DNA from 2 places in the Siminovitchia sp. FSL H7-0308 genome. Region 1 is predicted to be linked to the other one. Evidence: a T-box and tRNA genes for the amino acid it is inferred to sense, from the RefSeq annotation. Region 1 holds a T-box; the other holds one or more tRNA genes.
What was found. A T-box is a leader RNA that pairs with one kind of tRNA and senses whether it is charged. The one in region 1 lies ahead of MHB50_RS05885 (valine--tRNA ligase), so its partner is inferred to be a tRNA-Val.
Positions count from the first base shown of each region.

Region 1 (10,051 bases):
TCTGGCAAAACCCAGTCAAAGTCTCCCGTTTCGGCTTTGTCACCCGCTGCCGCCGTCTCGTTCTCTGCTTTTGTCCAGTCATTTATGACAATATCCTTTAAGACCTGGCTTTCTTGTCCATTAATATGAACCTTCATTTTTTGTTTGCCGGCTTTTCTTTTCTTTGCCATATGCTATATTCCTCCCGATCTATTTTGTATTTTGCCTTATGCTAGCATGTCAAAATAAAAAAAGGACAAGACTTTTGTCGTCTCGCCCGGGAAGGATTTTCGCCAAATTACTAGTGTATTCCTAAAAAAGGGAAAAATACCAAAGAAATATTTCATGATGAAAAAAATAGGCCGCTAACGTTCCAATTGAAATAAAAGGACCGAATGGAATGTGATCTCCCCTCTTGAATGTGCCTGTCAATAGCCCAAAAGCGCCAAAAACAGCTCCAGCCAACGAAGCCAGAAAAAAGGATAGTAAAACAATCTTTGTCCCGAGGGCAAAGCCGATCACGGCAAACAACTTGATATCTCCGCCTCCCATGCCTCCTTTGCTGACAATCGCAATCAGGAGAAGCAACGCAAATCCCGTTGCGGCTCCCGTGACTGAAGTCCACCAGGGGGAAAGCGGTTCTATAAGTCTTTCAATGAAAAAAATTGCTGTAAAAGCTAATAATATTTTGTCAGGAATCAGCATATAATTAATGTCTGTCATAAAAATAATAACAAGCAGAGAAATGAGGGTACAGGCGAAGAGAAATTCAAAGGTCCAGCCAAACCTGGAATATGCATATACAAATAACAAAGCGGTTGAAAGTTCCACCACTGGATAAAGAGGCGATATTTTTGAATGGCAATGCCTGCATTTTCCCCCCTGAATGACAAATGACAAAACAGGAATCAGCTCCAAAGGAGACAGCCGTTGGCCACACTTCGGACAAGCCGATCCCGGTTTTACGACAGACTTCTGGGCCGGTACTCTCATTCCCACCACATTAAAAAAAGAACCTAAAAGAAGACCGTATATAAAAACAGCAAAAGTCATGGATTGTGATACCTCTCTTTATGAAACTCAACTAGCTCTAATCAGTTTCTTTTTCTCCCTGCACGTATTTCGCAACCCTGTTTCTGCCCGCCCGTTTTGCGCCAATATACAATGCTCGGTCAGCGTACTTTACCAATGATACAGGATCATTGGCATGTTTTGGAGCGGTTGAAACTCCGATGCTGGCTGTAATTGATACTTCGACTATATTTCTGGCAGGGTCGAGTTCATTATGCACAAGAAAAGGATGGTTGGCAATGGCTTGGCGAACCGTTTCGGCAAGCTCGTGTGCCTCTTTGTCATCTGTATCCGGGAGAAGGATGACAAATTCCTCACCTCCGTACCTGGCCAGAACGCCACGCACAGCAACAAGCGCTTGCAGCCTATCAGCCAGTGTGATTAAGATTTGATCTCCCGCCTGGTGTCCATATTGATCATTGATCGTTTTAAAATGATCGATATCGACGATAATGAGAGAAATGCATTCTATTTTTTTATCCTGAAGATCCTTAAATTTTTCATATATGTATTTATCAAAATATCTGAAGTTGGGAATCTTCGTCATCGGACAATATTCGCTTTCCCGTTTCGTTTCTTCATAATGACGGGCATTGCTTAGCGCAACCGCCAGATAAGAGCACATAATATCGACAATCATCAGTTGAAACTTATGAAAAGCATTTTTCCTGGAAGACGCGAGAAATAGAACGCCTTCGATTTGTTTTGCCTGCATGATCGGAACACATATGACACTCTCGGCATGATTCGGAGAATATCCATGTGAAAATTTTCTCCATTCTGACTTTTCCCCATATATAAGGCCTTTTTCCCGCTTTAAAACGATGCCGCAAATCCCCTTGTCCTTCGGAATAGGTGGAATCATGTTTAATATATCACTGTCTTTTTCATATTGTCTGACCACTACCAGCATGTCACCCTTTAAACCAAGTATATAGGCCCATTCAACTGGAAATGTTTTTGTGATTTTTTTCATAAATAAATTTAATACTTCTTCGACATTCAAGCGTTCAGCGAGTTGATGCCCAATTTCAGCGGCGGTTTGCAAATGCAAATTTACCCGCAAAGAAGATTGGTACATCTTTAACACGAGCAAAGAACTTAATACGGGAATCCCTATTAAAGCAAATGCGGCCGGACCTATAATATTATTCAAATAGAACAAGCCGATTCCTAACGGATAAACAACAAGGCGGAGACAAATGTCCCACAGCAATCCACTTCCAAAAAGCGTGCTTTTCACATTTGTAAAAAAACGCAACAAACCCCGTAATAATAATGCAGATGAAAAGCTAAGAATGACATAAGTTGCGATTGGAAATACAGCATTGTGTGAGGAGTCATAGCCAACTTCCCCACCTGCCGCAAAAAAGCCAATCCCTGATATGAATGATATGCACGTGAACATAGAAGAGTATAAGAGGTAACGGTAAAATTTCTGCGACTGATCTTGAATGGCAAGCATGGAAACGACCGTCGCCAATTGGAGAAGAACCATTTCATAAAACATCCCGTAAGAAAGAAAAACGGCAATCGATATCCATTGCGTTAAAAACACGACTGTTTTATTGACCGTCAGCGGAATACACGCGATAATAACAGCAGTAAGTGAGAACGCAAAAATGTCCCAGAAGCCGACATATTGGGGTGGAGAAATTTGATAGGCATACCAGTGACATATCGGGACGATCATGAGCCATAAGGCCCATGTAATTATTTTTTTCCTCGTATTCACACACTCCACCCCTTATTTTATAGTTATTAAGACTTAGGCTTATAGTCATATTAACAAATTAAGGGGACCTTGTCATTGGTTAGTGGTTAAGCGAATGTTTAAGCTGGATGGTTCGTTAATAATTTTACGATAGCCGGTTTCACTTCCGAAATAAAGTAAAGCGAGCCGGTAACCGCCAAAACTTTGTCTGAATTCAATAATGGAATAAATCTTTTCAGAAGTGCCTGCCAATCTTTTTCCACTTTGGCTACTGCTATACCGCTCACTTTTTTTAACTTATCCGCAGGGGCAGCCCGTGGAAAGTCAAATTCAGTAAAATAAATATTTTCCCCGAGCTCTTTTAACAACGGGAGCATGCTCCCCAAATCCTTATCTTCAAGCGCAGCAAACACAACTGTCAACTTTTTCCCTGGAAAACGCTGTTTCATGGTAGCCACAAAAGCACGCAGCCCTTCGGGATTGTGCGCCCCATCGACGATGATCATAGGAGTCTTGCTGATCATTTCCATTCTTCCCGGCCAATACGCTTTGACCAACCCTGTTCGAATATGCTGTTCTTTCAACGAAATCATGTTGGCATCTTTTAAATAAAGCAAAGAGGCCACTGCCAGAGACGCATTTTCAATCTGGTGGGCTCCCATTAGAGACAATTCTAACTGATCAAGTTCCCTTCCATTTCCAGTAAAGCGGAAACGTTCTCCCGTAGCCCGGGGTTCGTACTGACTAACTGAAAAGTCAATGCCCAGTTGGAAAAAGGGAGCCGCTTTCTCTTTTGCTTCTGCTTTTAATACGCGCATCGCCTGATCTTGTTTCACAGCCGTAAAAACCGGGACACCGTCTTTGATAATACCGGCTTTTTCATAAGCTATTTTTTCGACCGTATTTCCCAATATCCGAGTATGATCCATTCCTATATTGGTGATCACAGAGAGTACTGGATAAACAACATTGGTCGAGTCAAAACGGCCGCCAAGCCCTACCTCCAACAAAACAAAGTCAACTGGACGAAGCTCGGCAAAGTAATACATCGCCATCGCCGTGATCACTTCAAATTCTGTTGGGGACCCCAGCTTGGACGATTCCAATTCCTCTACCATTGGCTTAATGGTATTGGCAAGTGATATGATTTCTTCATCCGAAATCGGAATCCCGTTCACACTGACTCTTTCGTTAAACTGTTCAATATATGGTGATGTAAAAGTTCCGACATCATATCCGGCTTCATTTAAAATAGAACGGCAAAAAGCCACTGTCGAACCTTTTCCGTTTGTTCCGCCAACATGTAGCGCCTTCATGCGTCTTTCGGGATGCCCGAGCCGCTCCATCAGCCATTCCATGCGATCAAGCCCTAAATTGATTCCAAACTTTAGCCGTGAATGAATCCACTCCATTGCTTCACTATATGTATTCATCCGTTGTCCTCCCATCGGTCCTTCAATAAAAAGAACGTGAATCCGCATGGCGGATTCACCCTTCTTGCCCCATCATGTAGCTGATTTTAATTCCGCCATGCGTTCTTCAACCGCTGCTCGCTTGGCAAGATAGTCTTTCTCTTTGGCACGCTCTTCTTCTACAATGGCCTGCGGAGCCTTGCTGACAAACTTTTCATTGCTTAATTTTTTCTGAACCCGCTCCACTTCTTTGTTCCATTTATCCCACTCTTTTTCCAAGCGGGCAATTTCTTCATCAATATTAATCAGGCCTGCCAATGGGAGATAAAGCTCGACACCGGTTACGACCGCTGACATCGCTTTTTCGGGCGCCTTCATCCCCACCTCCATTTTAAGCTCCTCGGGGTTGCAGAATCTTTCGATATATATACGATTCTTTTCCAGGACGGAAAGTACTGTTTCATCCTTCGCTTTTAACAGGAGAGTGATTTTTTTGCTCATCGGAGTATTGACTTCCGCGCGAATATTGCGGACAGCGCGAATGATTTCCATTAGCGTCTTCATTTCACTTGCTGCCTGTCGGTCGGTCAAATGTTCATTTACTTGCGGCCAGGAAGCAACTGTGATGGATTCTCCATCATGTGGAAGATTTTGCCATATTTCCTCGGTAATAAATGGCATGAACGGATGAAGCAAACGCATCGTATGATCCAAAACGTACGCCAAAACAGAGCGTGTCGTATTTTTGGCAACCTCATCATTACCATATAATGGAACTTTTGCCATTTCAATATACCAATCGCATAAATCATCCCAAATAAAGTGATAAAGCACCCTTCCGACTTCGCCAAACTCATATTTATCAGAAAGTCTAGTCACCATTTCGATTGTGTCATGTAATCTTGTTAAAATCCACTTATCAGCGACCATCATTTCCTGCTCTAAATCTATGTCTTCATACGTAAAACCATCCATGTTCATTAAGGCAAAACGCGAGGCGTTCCATATTTTATTGGCAAAGTTCCATACAGATTCCACCTTTTCCATACTGAATCTGAGATCATGCCCCGGCGAGCTTCCCGTAGCAAGGAAGAACCGCAAAGAGTCCGCCCCGTATTTTTCAATCACATCCATCGGATCGACTCCGTTGCCGAGCGACTTGCTCATTTTACGGCCATCGGCATCGCGTACAAGCCCATGAATCAACACATCGTGGAAAGGTTTTTTGTCGGTAAATTTGAGCCCTTGGAAGATCATTCTGGAAACCCAGAAGAAAATAATATCGTATCCGGTCACTAAACAGTTGGTTGGGTAGTAGCGCTTATAATCGTTTGCATCCGTATCCGGCCAACCCATTGTGGAAAAAGGCCATAAGGCGGAACTGAACCAAGTATCAAGAACATCGTTATCTTGTTCCCAGTTTTCCTCATCCTCCGGCGCTTCATGACCGACATACATTTCCCCCGTTTGTTTATGGTACCAGGCCGGAATCCGGTGTCCCCACCAAAGTTGCCGGGAAATACACCAGTCACGGATGTTTTCCATCCAGTGCAAATATGTTTTTTCAAACCGGTCGGGTACAAAGTTGACTTTCTCATCCGTTTTCTGCAGTTCAACCGCCGCTTGGGCAAGAGGCTGCATTTTGACAAACCATTGGGTTGATAAGTAAGGTTCGACAACTGCCCCGCTTCGCTCCGAATGACCGACAGAATGCATATGCTCTTCAATTTTAAATAATATTCCTTTTTCCTGCAGGTCTTTGACGATTTGCTTTCGGCATTCAAACCGATCCATTCCTTGATATTGGCCGGCGTTTTCATTCATCGTTCCATCTTCGTTCATGACGAGGACACGCTCCAGATGATGTCTGTTGCCAATTTCAAAGTCATTCGGATCATGGGCAGGCGTAATTTTTACAGCACCCGAACCAAACTCCATATCGACATAATCATCGGCCACAATGGGAATTTCTCTTCCAATGATCGGCAGGATGACCGTTTTACCGATCAAACCCTTATAGCGCTCATCTTCGGGATGAACGGCCACCGCCGTATCACCAAGCATCGTTTCCGGCCTGGTTGTGGCAATTTCAATCGCCCCGGACCCGTCGGCAAGCGGGTAGCGCATATGGTAGAAAGCTCCTTGGACATCCTTATAAATAACCTCGATATCTGAAAGTGCGGTTTTAGTGGCAGGATCCCAGTTAATGATGTACTCGCCGCGATAAATAAGGCCTTCTTCATACAAACGGACAAATACTTCCCGAACAGCTTTGGACAACCCCTCGTCAAGCGTAAATCTCTCTTTCGTATAATCGAGACCCAGCCCGAGTTTTTTCCACTGCTCACGAATAAAAGAAGCATATTCTTCTTTCCACTTCCACGTTTCCTCAAGAAATTTTTCCCGCCCCAAGTTGTAGCGGTTTTTTCCTTCTTTTCGAAGCTGTTCCTCTACTTTCGCCTGTGTGGCAATCCCTGCGTGATCCATTCCGGGAAGCCAAAGTACATCATATCCTTGCATTCTTTTCATCCGTGTTAAGATATCTTGTAATGTGGTATCCCACGCATGCCCTAAGTGAAGCCTGCCCGTTACATTCGGCGGCGGAATGACAATTGTATAAGGCTCCTTTTTATGATCATTTTTTGTTTCAAAGAATTTTCCGGAAAGCCACCAATCATAACGATCTTTTTCAACCTTCTGCGGATCGTATTTTGTGGCCATTTCCAGCTCCTTGTTTGACATATTCTCTTCCTCCTCTTATTGAATATGGTTGAATGGTGAAGTAGTTGTTGTGGCGAGCAAAGCTAACTCTTTCTTTTCACACAAAAAAACCCTTCGTAAAAAAGGACGAAGGGTTTTGTTTCGCGGTACCACCTTTTTTCCGGATAAAGGAATGAACATAAATCCGGCTCTCTAATATCGATAACGGCTCTTCACCGGCTTCCGTTACATGATAAAGTTCGCGGAAGCTGCTCAAGGGCGACATTCCATTGTCCTTGCTTAGGAAATCTTCCAGCTTTGATTCCCCTCTCTGAAAGCAGGTTACAATATACTCTTCCCTGTCATAGCAATTGCTTATTATGTATTATAGTATGAAAATCGGTTGACAAAGTCAACTTTTCCATGGCCTCTTTTCACATTTTTTCCGTTGCACATATTTTATTCAAAGGGGATTTTTCGGAGGTGGGACGCCACAGTTTTGCACTTGAAATTAAAGTTTATATAGCCTGAAGCGCTGGTACACCTAGTGTTTCAGGCTATTTTTATTTTATACATAAATTTATATAGCGAATCAAATGGGGGATTCGCATGTATCTAAAAAAACACGTCAAAAAAACGGCCGTATCTTTTTGATGGCTATTATGATAAAGAAAAAGGACATTCCCGAACCATTACGATTGAGAAGGTTGGATATCTGGATGAACTGGAAAAGCAATATGAAGACCCCATCGTTTTTTTTAACGAGAGGGTTCAGATCCTTAAACAGAAAAAGGCGGAGCGATTATCCCCTATTTCCATGGAGTTTTCTCATGACGAAAAACTTATATACGGTCAAGACTAACGAAAAAAGTTCGGTTATGTTGTACTTAGTCAGACCTACCATGAACTCGAAATTGATAAGTTCCTTATGAACAAGCAACGTGGTTCAAAAATAGATTTTAGTAGTAATGACATTAAGAAACTCTTTTCAAGGCTGCTATATCCAGCCTCGAAGAAAAAACCTTTGAAAATAGAACACGATACTTTTAAAAGCAAAACTATTCATTGGATGATGTTTACCGTTGTTTATCCTTTCTTTATTAACATAGTTCAGCGCTACAGGTACGACTTAACGAACGTATTAACACCTGTATGGGCGTAAAAGCGATATTGTGACCATGACGTGACAAATTATTACTTTGAAACTGATAAAAATGATCATTTAAGAAAGAAAGGCGTATCCAAAGAACACCGGCCCAACCCTATTGTTCAAATGGGATTATTCATAGATAATCTGGGTATTCTCATTACCTTCGAGTTGTTCCTGCGTAATACGAACGATTGTCTAACATTTAGGCCGGGACTTTCACGAATCCAAAAAGAATATAATCTTGGTAAAATCATAGTTGTTGCCGATAAAGGCATGACCACTGGAGACAACATCTATTACACCCTGTCCGGAAAACATGGTCATGTATTTAGTATGTCGGTACGAGGCTGTACGAGGTGCCGATAAAGAGTTCAAAGAATATGTGGTGGATGAAGATGGTTACACGTGGTATGGCTCAGAGTATAAAAGAAAGTCGCTCTTTATCCCCGAACCATATACGTCACTTCAAAGAATGAGAAAAAGATAAAAAAGTGGTCGATGAAAAACAGGTGGTCTTCTACAGTGAAAAATATGCGAAAAAGGCAAAGGCAGACCGGGCAAAGGTCATCGCAAAAGCAATGGATATTATTCAAAAGCCCGGAAAATATTCTCGAGCGACTACCTAGGGTGCCGCTAGTTATATAAAGAATATAACGTTTGATAAGGAGACGGGTGAAATTCTTTCGCCAAAAACATTCCTTGAGCTTGATTTGGAAAAATTAAAAGCGGAAGAAGCTCTTGACGGCTACTATGCGATTGTAACAAGTGAATATAAAGAAACTGACGATCGTATTATCGATATTTATCGAGGATTATGGTAAATTGAAGAATCCTTTCGTGTGACCAAAAGCGATCTTGAAGCACGCCCTGTTTTTGTTTCCAGAGAAGAACACATACATGCGCATTTTCCAACTTGTTCCATCGCACTGACCAGTGCCAGGATTATTGAACTCAAGTTAAACCACAAATACAGTATTGGACGCATTCTAGAAAGTCTTTCTAATTCAGAGTGCACGCACTTGAAACAAAACTGCTACTTGTTTGATTATTTTGATGAAATCCTTAATGATCTCGGATCCATTTTTAATATTGATTTTTCCAAAAGAATTCGTTCCCTTGGTGAAATTAAAATCCGCTATGATTTTTTGCAAAAAAACAACAGCCACAAACCCAGTATTTGCAAGGGTTCGTGGCTGTTTTCCATATATTATAACTGCAAAATTCAGGAGTATATAAAAAACCGGGGCTGACTAAAAAGTCCAACTTAGAGTAAAGGCGCTAAAACTTAAAACCCAAGAATGTTGATTTTACAGCATTCTTATGTTTTATTTTTTTGCTTTTCAAGCTCCAATATTACTTTTCGGACAGCCCCGGGAAGTGAAACTAATCGCGTTTATTTTTATCTTTGTTGTCCTCTTCATCGGTCAAAGCATCACGGATTCCTTCAAGCACCGTTTCGGAGATCGTCTCGGGCAAATTTTCCAACTCTTCCTCTACCTCTTTTACCTCTTCCGGTACATCCTCACCATTGATAATACCGAAACGGAATTTTTTCTTGCTCATGTTCATTCCTCCTTCAATAAAGTTAAATTATATTTAGTATACTCGCTAATTCTCAAAATTTCATTGACATTGGATTAGCACCGCATAGTTCTCTCACCTCAAAAGAGATATATACAGAATATTCTTTTAGGGTATGATCCATCCTAACTACCGAACTGGATAAGTTTGGTAAATATAAGGTATAACCGTGCGTAAGATCTCCACACGACTCACGGTCGCTCACCCTCCTATGTCTCTCCGGATCGGGAGTCCATACATTCCTTCGTCCTGCGTATCCATGAGATGGAGGCCAGATATGCTCCTTAGCTAGGTCATTTGCCCAAATGGAATAAATAAGCTCCGGCTCTGCACTATTGGTGTTTGTTTTGGGAATGAAGCAAGTAATCATTCGGGACAGCGGATTTGCGGATGAGAACCAGCGCAGCGCCGTTTAGCAGTGCTTCGAATATTTCGTAAGGCGAA
Region 1 is NZ_CP150282.1:1,252,902-1,262,952, reverse strand. Features, by position in the region: gene MHB50_RS05905 (hypothetical protein) at 1-170, opposite strand, end outside; gene MHB50_RS05900 (prepilin peptidase) at 292-1,032, opposite strand; gene MHB50_RS05895 (sensor domain-containing diguanylate cyclase) at 1,070-2,785, opposite strand; gene MHB50_RS05890 (folylpolyglutamate synthase/dihydrofolate synthase family protein) at 2,884-4,197, opposite strand; gene MHB50_RS05885 (valine--tRNA ligase) at 4,270-6,918, opposite strand; T-box leader at 7,017-7,251, opposite strand; gene MHB50_RS05880 (hypothetical protein) at 8,518-8,652, shown strand; gene MHB50_RS05875 (hypothetical protein) at 9,410-9,589, opposite strand.

Region 2 (10,051 bases), 500 kb from region 1:
CTGGCGAAGAGCTTTCCACTATTAAGCTTTTGATACGATCCGGATAGAGGAGAGATGTACCCAAAGCAAGCCTTCCGCCCATAGAATAACCTAACAGATGAACGCGATCGATTTGAAGATTATCCAATATTTGCATGAGATGGGATGCAGCCACTTCCATCTTATATAAGGATGGATCTTCTGGAGCATCCGTCTTTCCATGCCCAAGTAAGTCCACCGCAATCGTTTTGAATGATCCCGACAAGATCTCCACTGTATCTTTCCAAGTGCCACCATCACCAGTAAACCCATGAAGGAGCATTACTGCTTCACCAGATCCTTGGACATCATAATGATAAGAATTGCCATTTATTGATAGGAACATTATGTTTCACCTTGAAAAAATTGGTTTATTTCCTGGGAAACATTTTGCCATAACGATCTGTGATTCTGGAGGTTTTTGTTACGATCTGTCGGAATTTCAATGATATTGATACCTTCATTTTGAACTGCGTCCAACATAGACGCCTCTAAATCTTCCCTACTAAACACTTTGGAATATTGGGCGCCATATAATGCTGCTGCGTGTTTAAAGTTGAGTCCCGTTGGTGTGCCAAATAACAATTCAAAATGCGTCCCATTTTCAGCTTGCTGGAGATGGGAAAAAATACCTCCTCCATCATTGTTAAGCAAAATGATATTCATGTTAATTTTATGTTGCTTGGCTGCCAACAAACCATTTACATCGTGGAAAAAGGAAAGGTCTCCAATCAATAGAAAAAGCGGGTGATAATGAACAGCGACACCAATAGCACTCGAAACGATCCCGTCTATTCCATTTGCGCCACGATTGCCAAACAGACGGATATTTTTATTGTTTGCATGAAAAAAAGTATCCATATCCCGAATCGGCATGCTGTTACCAATAAAGACTGCACATTCAGGCGGGAGTAATTCACAAAATTTGGAAACTGCTTTTCCTTCATCAAGCTCATCGCTCATGCTTATATGAGAGCGTATCGTATTTTTGGCAAGGGCATTTACCCGCTTCCAATTGTTGATCCAAGCTTGGTTTTTTGGATAAGGAAACTGACTCAGCTTTTTACAAAAAATGGTTTCGGAGCCATAAATCATTTCCGAACTTAAATAATGGGGATCTCTCCATCCACCGTTTCCGTCCACAAAAATATGATTCACTTTGGCCAGCCTTTTGAAAAAAAGGGCTAAAGGTTTGGAAACAGGCATTCCCCCAAAATGAATCACCACATCCGGCGCCAATTCTGTTTTGGCAGCCTCTGACCTAAGTATGGCATCATAACTGTCCATTATGAGGTCCGACGCATCTGATAAGCTCCGCAGCTGCGATAGGGGATCGGCCAAAACAGGGTAACCAAGACTTTCAGCAAGTTGCAAAACAGCTGCTGAAAAATCCTTGTCATCAATCACTCCACAAACAATAAGCCCCTTTTTCGCCTGCATACATAGATCGGCCACCGCATTGATTGTTTCCTCTGACACATCCAGGTGTTGTTTCAGAACAATGGGATGAAGAGGGTCTGATTGTTCATAAGGCGCAGGCTCCAGCCTTGGAACCAGCGGTTCCCTCAGCGGAAAATTTAAATGTACCGGCCCTGGCATCAACCCACCTGCGATGGAGACCGCGCGGGTCGCCTGGGAACGCACATATTTTTTGGCGTTATCCCCTCCCTCAGGCAAAGCCATTTCCCTGAACCATCTTACATGATTTCCATACAGGTTTAGCTGATCAATTGCCTGTGGCGCTCCAACGTCTCGCAGTTCCGGCGGGCGGTCCGCGGTCAAAACGATCAATGGGACTCTTGATAAATTTGCTTCAACCACAGCAGGATAGTAATTGGCGGCTGCAGTCCCGGAGGTACATAAAACGGCAACAGGCCGCTTAGATGCCTTGGCTAATCCAAGGGCAAAAAAGCCTGCCGACCTTTCATCAATATTGATATACTCCCGGATGGATGGATGATCAGCCAATAACATGGCCAACGGCGTGGAACGGGAGCCGGGACTAATAACTACTTCCCGAACCCCGGATTTGGCCAGCCCGTCTATAAATGCTGCTATATATTCCGTTAAAGTGTCTTGCCAGCTCATTCTTCCGTTCCCTCCATTGCCAGCAGCATCGGCTCAAATTTCATGCTCGTTTCTTTTAGTTCCTCTTCCGGATTTGAATCGGCAACAAGTCCGCACCCGGCATACAAATAAGCTTCGTCCTGTTTCATCAACCCCGAGCGGATAGCGACAATAAACTCACCATTTCCACGAAAATCAGTCCAGCCGATTGGTCCAGCATACAAACCCCTGTCCATCATTTCTTTTTCCCGTATTAATTCGAGAGCTTTGTCAGTGGGAACGCCTCCCAGCGCCGGAGTAGGGTGAAGCTTTTCTACGAGCTGAAAAATGGATGTGGACGACTTTGCCGTTCCCTTGACAGGAGTGTAAAGATGCTGAATATAGGGCGTCTTTAGCAACTCTGGATGTTTTGGAACTTCCATGCTTATACAATGAGGGGCAAGGGCATTTTTAATCATTTCCACAACAAGCGCGTGTTCATGCAAATTTTTCTCATCGGTGATCAAGGTTTGACCAAGCTTTAGATCTTCCTCCGGATCTTTATTTCTCCCGATCGAGCCGGCAAGACTCGCAGAAAAAATAGTATTTCCGGATTTTTTTACAAGCCTTTCCGGAGATGCCCCGACAAAGCAGCGCTCTCCGGACTCGATGGCAAAGATAAAACTATTGGGCTGTTGAGAATTCAAATTTTGTAATACCTCCTCGGGTGCAGGAGGATTGGAAAACACAAGCCTCATCTTTCTAGACAATACGACTTTTTCAACTTTCGTTTCCTTTATAAGATTTACGACATCCCGGACAGATGTTAACCATTCACCTACCGAATGTTCTTCCTTATACAGTAAAGATGAAGATGCGTGATGTTCATTCTCATTCATTGGATGGCTGATGAGCTCTTCAATTTCCTTCTCTGCATGAAGACGCGCCGCCTCCTCATGTTCTTTATTTTCCAGCAAATTAACCGTCATAAAGCAATCGCCGTTTAAAGCCGTCAGCATAAACTTAGGCAAATAAAATAGGGCATCTCCAAATGGCTGCCAAAGTTCTTCTTTAATACTGTATGGATCAAAAGAAAAACCCCCAAACAAAAGCGGTCCTGTTCCCGGGGTTTCAAATGGGTTATCTATCATCGCCGATCCAAGCTGCTTTTTCCACACTCTTTCTAGTTGCCCAAAACGCTCTTCGGCACTGTTATTAATGAATGAGCGGGTGATCCCAAGTCCAACGAGCACCAGCCCATCATCCGGACTTTTCCAGAAAAAACTTTTTCCTTTGTAATGAGGACGATTAGATTCATAAAAAAAAGCCGGGTTTATGTTTTTGACTTTTTTTGTGAAGCTAAATAGAGTTTTATTGGATTGATCTTTATCTTGACTTAGTATATTTAATTGTTTGTCCCGAAAAGTTAAATTAATCAAAGTAACTCTCTCCTACATCGTGGACTTTTCATTTTTACCCTATTTACTTATTATATATGAATATAAGGACTAAATGTAGTAAATTCGCTTTCGGCAAAGATTTCCGTATTCTAGCTCAAAAAGCATTGACACTTTTGCCTACATTTTCTACACTTTAGTAGGTGAAATATGTTAAGGGAGAGAATTTTGAATGAATATTCAAGCTCAATCTGCCTTTCCTGAAGAAAAAGGCTGGCGGATTTGGTGGCGGTTGACCCGCCCGCATACATTAACCGCCGCTTTTGTTCCCGTTTTGCTTGGAACGGCGTTATCAGCAAATCAACAGCCTATTCACGGGCTTCTCTTTGCCTCCATGCTAGTTGCAAGTTTGCTTATTCAAGCTGCAACGAATATGTTTAATGAGTATTATGACTATGCCAGAGGCTTGGACAACCAGCATTCTGTCGGCATTGGCGGTGCCATCGTAAGACACGGTGTAAAACCTGCGACTGTTCTTGGGCTCGGCTTTGCTTTCCTCGGCGCAGCGGTACTATTAGGCGTTTATATCTCTGCTAGCAGTAGCTGGTGGATCGCACTCGTTGGCCTCGTCAGTATGGCGGCCGGTTATTTTTACACGGGCGGACCTTACCCGATTGCTTACACGCCTTTCGGAGAAATCACATCAGGCTTTTTCATGGGTTTTGTCATTACGCAAATATCCTACTTTATTCAAACAGGAAGTATAAGCCTTATAAGCGTCCTTGTGTCCATGCCTATATCTATCTTAATTGGCGCAATTATGCTTTCCAATAATATCAGAGATTTGGACGGAGACAAAAAAAGCGGAAGAAAAACGGTTGCCATCCTTGTAGGCCGGGAAAAGGCAATCAAATTGCTTGCAGCTATGTTCATCGTTTCTTATGTTTTTATACTCATACTTATTTTCTTCTTTTCTCTATCTCCATGGCTTTTGCTTACGTTCGCAAGCATTCCGAAAGCTATCAAGGCCGTTAAGGGTTTTATTGGAAAAACCGAGCCGATCCAAATGATGCCAGCAATGAAAGCAACCGCCCAGACGAATACCATTTTCGGATTCCTAATGGCGGCCAGTTTCTTTATCAGTTATGTGATCAGTTAAAAGAGTCTGTGACAGAAGCAAATATGAAATAGCAAAAACCGAACAATTCATTTATAATTGTTCGGTTTATTTGTGTGAAAAAATCCTTACCATCGCTACGTCAACATATTTCGCTTTCCGCAGGTCTTTTCAGCTTCCTCGGAAAGCAAAGGTCGCTTTCCTGCGGGATCTTCAGCTCGAGCTATACCCGCAGGAGTCTACCTATTTTGACTACGCTAAAAGCTTGCGCATGATACACTAGGACAATTTATCCCGTATATAAGGTGCCATATACACCACTTCAAGACCTGAGTTAATACAAAAGGTCCAAGTGGGAGAAAACGGCACCTAAATGCCCGATTGACTGACATTCAGTAGGAGATGAAAGAAAACGCTTTACGAATGAAGTTTCATTTTATTATTCGTTTTTCCATCAGCTTATTTAGTTGTGTCCATATGCCCGTGTTTACGATCGCTAAAAAAAGGAAAACAGATGATAACAAAAGGATTATGATGAAATCGTAAAAATAGTAAATACTACTGAAAAACAGATGATGAGGAAGTGACTTTATGCTGACACAAGAACAAACAGCCCATTTAAGAGAAAAGCTTTTAAATATTCAAAAAGAACTTCGGGAAGATATGAAAGAAACCGGAGGAAATATGGAAAATAATAATATGCGTGAAAGTACAGGTGGAGAACTTTCTTTATATGACAACCATCCCGCTGATATGGGAACAGAACTGTTTGAAAGGGAAAAAGACAGAGCGATTTCGGTGCACAATAAAGATGAGCTTGAAAAAACAGAAAAAGCTTTGGCTGCAATAAATAAAGGCGAATATGGCAGATGTGAACAGTGTGGCAAAGATATTTCTTTTGAAAGGCTTGATGCCATTCCTTATGCAACCACTTGTGTTGAACACTCGCCAGATCAATTGCTACCTGGGGACAGACCTGTGGAAGAAGACATTATTAATCCCGCGAAAAATGATACATTTTCCAACCGTGACCTGAGTGAAGCAGATGATTATGAGGACAGCTTCGAAGAAGTCGCATCGTTCGGTACCTCTGAGACGCCCTCAGACTTTACAGGGGACTTTGACAGCTATAATGAACTATACAGTGACGACGAACGGGAAGGCGCCCCTGAACAGTATGAAACCTTTGTGGGGACGGATATAGAGGGCGATGATATTCAAATTTATTCCTCTGAAAACAAACGGGAATATGTAGAAAAACTGGATGAAGAAGGAATTGAATCTCCAATCGGAGACATACCATACCGAAAAACTGATGGTTATGTGGATGATAAGGACAATCAAAGATAAAAAATGCCACTCTATGTTGAGTGGCATTTTTCATAGGATGACCCCTACGGGATTCGAACCCGTGTTACCGCCGTGAAAGGGCGGTGTCTTAACCGCTTGACCAAGGGGCCTTAGTGATTAATAATTTTTATAATGGCGGAGAAGGAGGGATTTGAACCCTCGCGCCGCTTACGCGACCTACGCCCTTAGCAGGGGCGCCTCTTCAGCCTCTTGAGTACTTCCCCAATCGTTATAAGCTTTTATGGAATGTACATAACTGAAACGGTTGATCGAATATGATAAAAGAACTCCGCAGGTAGGATTCGAACCTACGACCGATCGGTTAACAGCCGATAGCTCTACCACTGAGCTACTGCGGAATGGTGGGCCTAAGTGGACTCGAACCACCGACCTCACGCTTATCAGGCGTGCGCTCTAACCAGCTGAGCTATAGGCCCTTCATTTGGAGCGGGTGATGGGAATCGAACCCACGACAACAGCTTGGAAGGCTGTAGTTTTACCACTAAACTACACCCGCATAGGAATGTAAATGGGGCGACTAATGGGAATCGAACCCATGATGTCGGAGCCACAATCCGATGCGTTAACCACTTCGCCATAGCCGCCATGAAAATGGTGGCTCAGGACGGAATCGAACCGCCGACACAAGGATTTTCAGTCCTTTGCTCTACCGACTGAGCTACTGAGCCCTATATAATCCATGCTATGACGTTTTAATATTTCGCATCATCAGCATTTATGTAACAAGTGGATGGTATTAAAAATGGCGGTCCCGACGGGAATCGAACCCGCGATCTCCTGCGTGACAGGCAGGCATGTTAACCGCTACACTACGGGACCTGATGATTGCGGGGGCAGGATTTGAACCTGCGACCTTCGGGTTATGAGCCCGACGAGCTACCGAACTGCTCCACCCCGCGACGATAAAAAATATGATGTTGTCAATGCCGCTCATGTATCTTGACTATTCCACATCAGAAATGTAAATCAAGAAGTATGTCGACAAGTGCAACTACAATACTTTCACTCGATAAAATCTTGGTTGTGTGAATGAAATAATGCAGATGGCGGAGGAAGAGGGATTCGAACCCCCGCGCGGTTTGACCCGCCTGTCGGTTTTCAAGACCGATCCCTTCAGCCAGACTTGGGTATTCCTCCAAAAATATAAGAAAATGGTGGACCTTGTAGGACTCGAACCTACGACCGGACGGTTATGAGCCGTCTGCTCTAACCAGCTGAGCTAAAGGTCCTATCTTGGTAGCGGCGGAGGGGATCGAACCCCCGACCTCACGGGTATGAACCGTACGCTCTAGCCAGCTGAGCTACGCCGCCCAAAAATATTTATGACCTTATATGGTGGAGCCTAGCGGGATCGAACCGCTGACCTCCTGCGTGCAAAGCAGGCGCTCTCCCAGCTGAGCTAAGGCCCCAATTTCTTTATACTGGTCGGGAAGACAGGATTTGAACCTGCGGCCCCTTGGTCCCAAACCAAGTGCTCTACCAAGCTGAGCTACTTCCCGAGACAACCTGTTATACGCGCCCGAAAGGAGTCGAACCCATAACCTTCTGATCCGTAGTCAGACGCTCTATCCAATTGAGCTACGGGCGCAATATATGCCGAGGACCGGAATCGAACCGGTACGGTAGTCACCTACCGCAGGATTTTAAGTCCTGTGCGTCTGCCAGTTCCGCCACCCCGGCAAGTTAAAAGAGCGGAAGACGGGGTTCGAACCCGCGACCCCCACCTTGGCAAGGTGGTGTTCTACCACTGAACTACTTCCGCTTCATAATAATGCGGGTGAAGGGAGTCGAACCCCCACGCCTTGCGGCACTAGATCCTAAGTCTAGCGTGTCTGCCAATTCCACCACACCCGCAAAATGGTGAGCCATGCAGGATTCGAACCTGCGACCCTCTGATTAAAAGTCAGATGCTCTACCAACTGAGCTAATGGCTCGTACTTATTTCATTTTTGTCAATCGACAGAAAATGACAATAAAAACAAAGGATGGTGCCGGCCAGAGGACTTGAACCCCCAACCTACTGATTACAAGTCAGTTGCTCTACCAATTGAGCTAGGCCGGCATTTTTATGGTGGAGGATGACGGGTTCGAACCGCCGACCCCCTGCTTGTAAGGCAGGTGCTCTCCCAGCTGAGCTAATCCTCCGTAATGTTGTGATTCTTGCCCGGCAACGTCCTGCTCTCACAAGGGGAAAGCCCTCATTACCATCGGCGCTGAAGAACTTAACTTCCGTGTTCGGGATGGGAACGGGTGTTGCCTCTTCGCTATCGCCACCAGACAAAAATTAACAACATATCTTATTATAATACGTTTTATGTATTTTTCAAGAGTTTTTTTCATTCTCTCAAAACCAGGATACATGAGAAGAAGTCCGAGAATCGTTTTTGTTCAATCCAGCTCCGGACGCTATCGCTTTGCGTCACTTCGCTTCTTCTGGCAAAGTCGATTGACTTTTCCGCCAGAAGCTCCAGTGATGGACAAGCGTCCTGCGCTTTTTATATTTGATTAAGTCCTCGATCGATTAGTATCCGTCAGCTCCATGTGTCGCCACACTTCCACACCGGACCTATCTACCTGATCATCTTTCAGGGATCTTACGTTGCCTGGCAAGCCAGACAATGGGAAATCTCATCTTGAGGGGGGCTTCATGCTTAGATGCTTTCAGCACTTATCCCTTCCGCACATAGCTACCCAGCTATGCCTCTGGCGAGACAACTGGTACACCAGCGGTGCGTCCATCCCGGTCCTCTCGTACTAAGGACAGCTCCTCTCAAATTTCCTGCGCCCGCGACGGATAGGGACCGAACTGTCTCACGACGTTCTGAACCCAGCTCGCGTACCGCTTTAATGGGCGAACAGCCCAACCCTTGGGACCGACTACAGCCCCAGGATGCGATGAGCCGACATCGAGGTGCCAAACCTCCCCGTCGATGTGAACTCTTGGGGGAGATAAGCCTGTTATCCCCGGGGTAGCTTTTATCCGTTGAGCGATGGCCCTTCCATGCGGAACCACCGGATCACTAAGCCCGACTTTCGTCCCTGCTCGACTTGTAGGTCTCGCAGTCAAGCTCCCTTCTGCCTTTACACTCTGCGAATGATTTCCAACCATTCTGAGGGAACCTTTGGGCGCCTCCGTTACCTTTTAGGAGGCGACCGCCCCAGTCAAACTGCCTGCCTGACACTGTCTCCCAACCCGATCAGGGTCGCGGGTTAGACGGTCCATACAGCCAGGGTAGTATCCCACCGTTGCCTCCACGGAAGCTGGCGCTCCCGTTTCCATGGCTCCTACCTATCCTGTACAAGCTGCACAGACAGTCAATATCAAGCTACAGTAAAGCTCCACGGGGTCTTTCCGTCCTGTCGCGGGTAACCTGCATCTTCACAGGTACTATAATTTCACCGAGTCTCTCGTTGAGACAGTGCCCAGATCGTTGCGCCTTTCGTGCGGGTCGGAACTTACCCGACAAGGAATTTCGCTACCTTAGGACCGTTATAGTTACGGCCGCCGTTTACTGGGGCTTCAATTCGAAGCTTCGCCTAAGCTGACCTCTCCTCTTAACCTTCCAGCACCGGGCAGGCGTCAGCCCCTATACTTCGCCTTGCGGCTTCGCAGAGACCTGTGTTTTTGCTAAACAGTCGCCTGGGCCTATTCACTGCGGCTTCTCAGGGCTATTCACCCTAAAAAGCACCCCTTCTCCCGAAGTTACGGGGTCATTTTGCCGAGTTCCTTAACGAGAGTTCTCTCGCTCACCTTAGGATTCTCTCCTCGCCTACCTGTGTCGGTTTGCGGTACGGGCGCCTATTGCCTCGCTAGAAGCTTTTCTCGGCAGTGTGGAATCAGGAACTTCGGTACTTTTTTTCCCTCGCCATCACAGCTCAGCCTACACGGTAAGCGGATTTGCCTACTTACCGGCCTTACTGCTTGGACGCGCTTTTCCAGCTGCGCGCTTGCCTTATCCTCCTGCGTCCCTCCATCACTCAAACGGCAATGAGGCGGTACAGGAATCTCAACCTGTTATCCATCGCCTACGCCTTTCGGCCTCGGCTTAGGTCCCGACTTACCCTGAGCGGACGAGCCTTCCTCAGGAAACCTTAGGCTTTC
Region 2 is NZ_CP150282.1:751,524-761,574, reverse strand. Features, by position in the region: gene menH (2-succinyl-6-hydroxy-2,4-cyclohexadiene-1-carboxylate synthase) at 1-364, opposite strand, end outside; gene menD (2-succinyl-5-enolpyruvyl-6-hydroxy-3-cyclohexene-1-carboxylic-acid synthase) at 364-2,106, opposite strand; gene MHB50_RS03635 (isochorismate synthase) at 2,103-3,503, opposite strand; gene MHB50_RS03630 (1,4-dihydroxy-2-naphthoate polyprenyltransferase) at 3,694-4,620, shown strand; gene MHB50_RS03625 (TraR/DksA C4-type zinc finger protein) at 5,170-5,928, shown strand; tRNA gene MHB50_RS03620 (tRNA-Glu) at 5,967-6,038, opposite strand; tRNA gene MHB50_RS03615 (tRNA-Ser) at 6,062-6,152, opposite strand; tRNA gene MHB50_RS03610 (tRNA-Asn) at 6,216-6,287, opposite strand; tRNA gene MHB50_RS03605 (tRNA-Ile) at 6,289-6,365, opposite strand; tRNA gene MHB50_RS03600 (tRNA-Gly) at 6,372-6,445, opposite strand; tRNA gene MHB50_RS03595 (tRNA-His) at 6,459-6,533, opposite strand; tRNA gene MHB50_RS03590 (tRNA-Phe) at 6,542-6,617, opposite strand; tRNA gene MHB50_RS03585 (tRNA-Asp) at 6,693-6,768, opposite strand; tRNA gene MHB50_RS03580 (tRNA-Met) at 6,775-6,848, opposite strand; tRNA gene MHB50_RS03575 (tRNA-Ser) at 6,994-7,086, opposite strand; tRNA gene MHB50_RS03570 (tRNA-Ile) at 7,102-7,178, opposite strand; tRNA gene MHB50_RS03565 (tRNA-Met) at 7,184-7,260, opposite strand; tRNA gene MHB50_RS03560 (tRNA-Ala) at 7,283-7,358, opposite strand; tRNA gene MHB50_RS03555 (tRNA-Pro) at 7,372-7,448, opposite strand; tRNA gene MHB50_RS03550 (tRNA-Arg) at 7,464-7,537, opposite strand; tRNA gene MHB50_RS03545 (tRNA-Leu) at 7,544-7,629, opposite strand; tRNA gene MHB50_RS03540 (tRNA-Gly) at 7,640-7,711, opposite strand; tRNA gene MHB50_RS03535 (tRNA-Leu) at 7,722-7,803, opposite strand; tRNA gene MHB50_RS03530 (tRNA-Lys) at 7,808-7,883, opposite strand; tRNA gene MHB50_RS03525 (tRNA-Thr) at 7,936-8,011, opposite strand; tRNA gene MHB50_RS03520 (tRNA-Val) at 8,019-8,094, opposite strand; rRNA gene rrf (5S ribosomal RNA) at 8,112-8,227, opposite strand; rRNA gene MHB50_RS03510 (23S ribosomal RNA) at 8,451-10,051, opposite strand, start outside.
Region 2: it has a tRNA-Val gene. The T-box ahead of MHB50_RS05885 (valine--tRNA ligase) is inferred to sense a tRNA for this amino acid. The anticodon was not compared.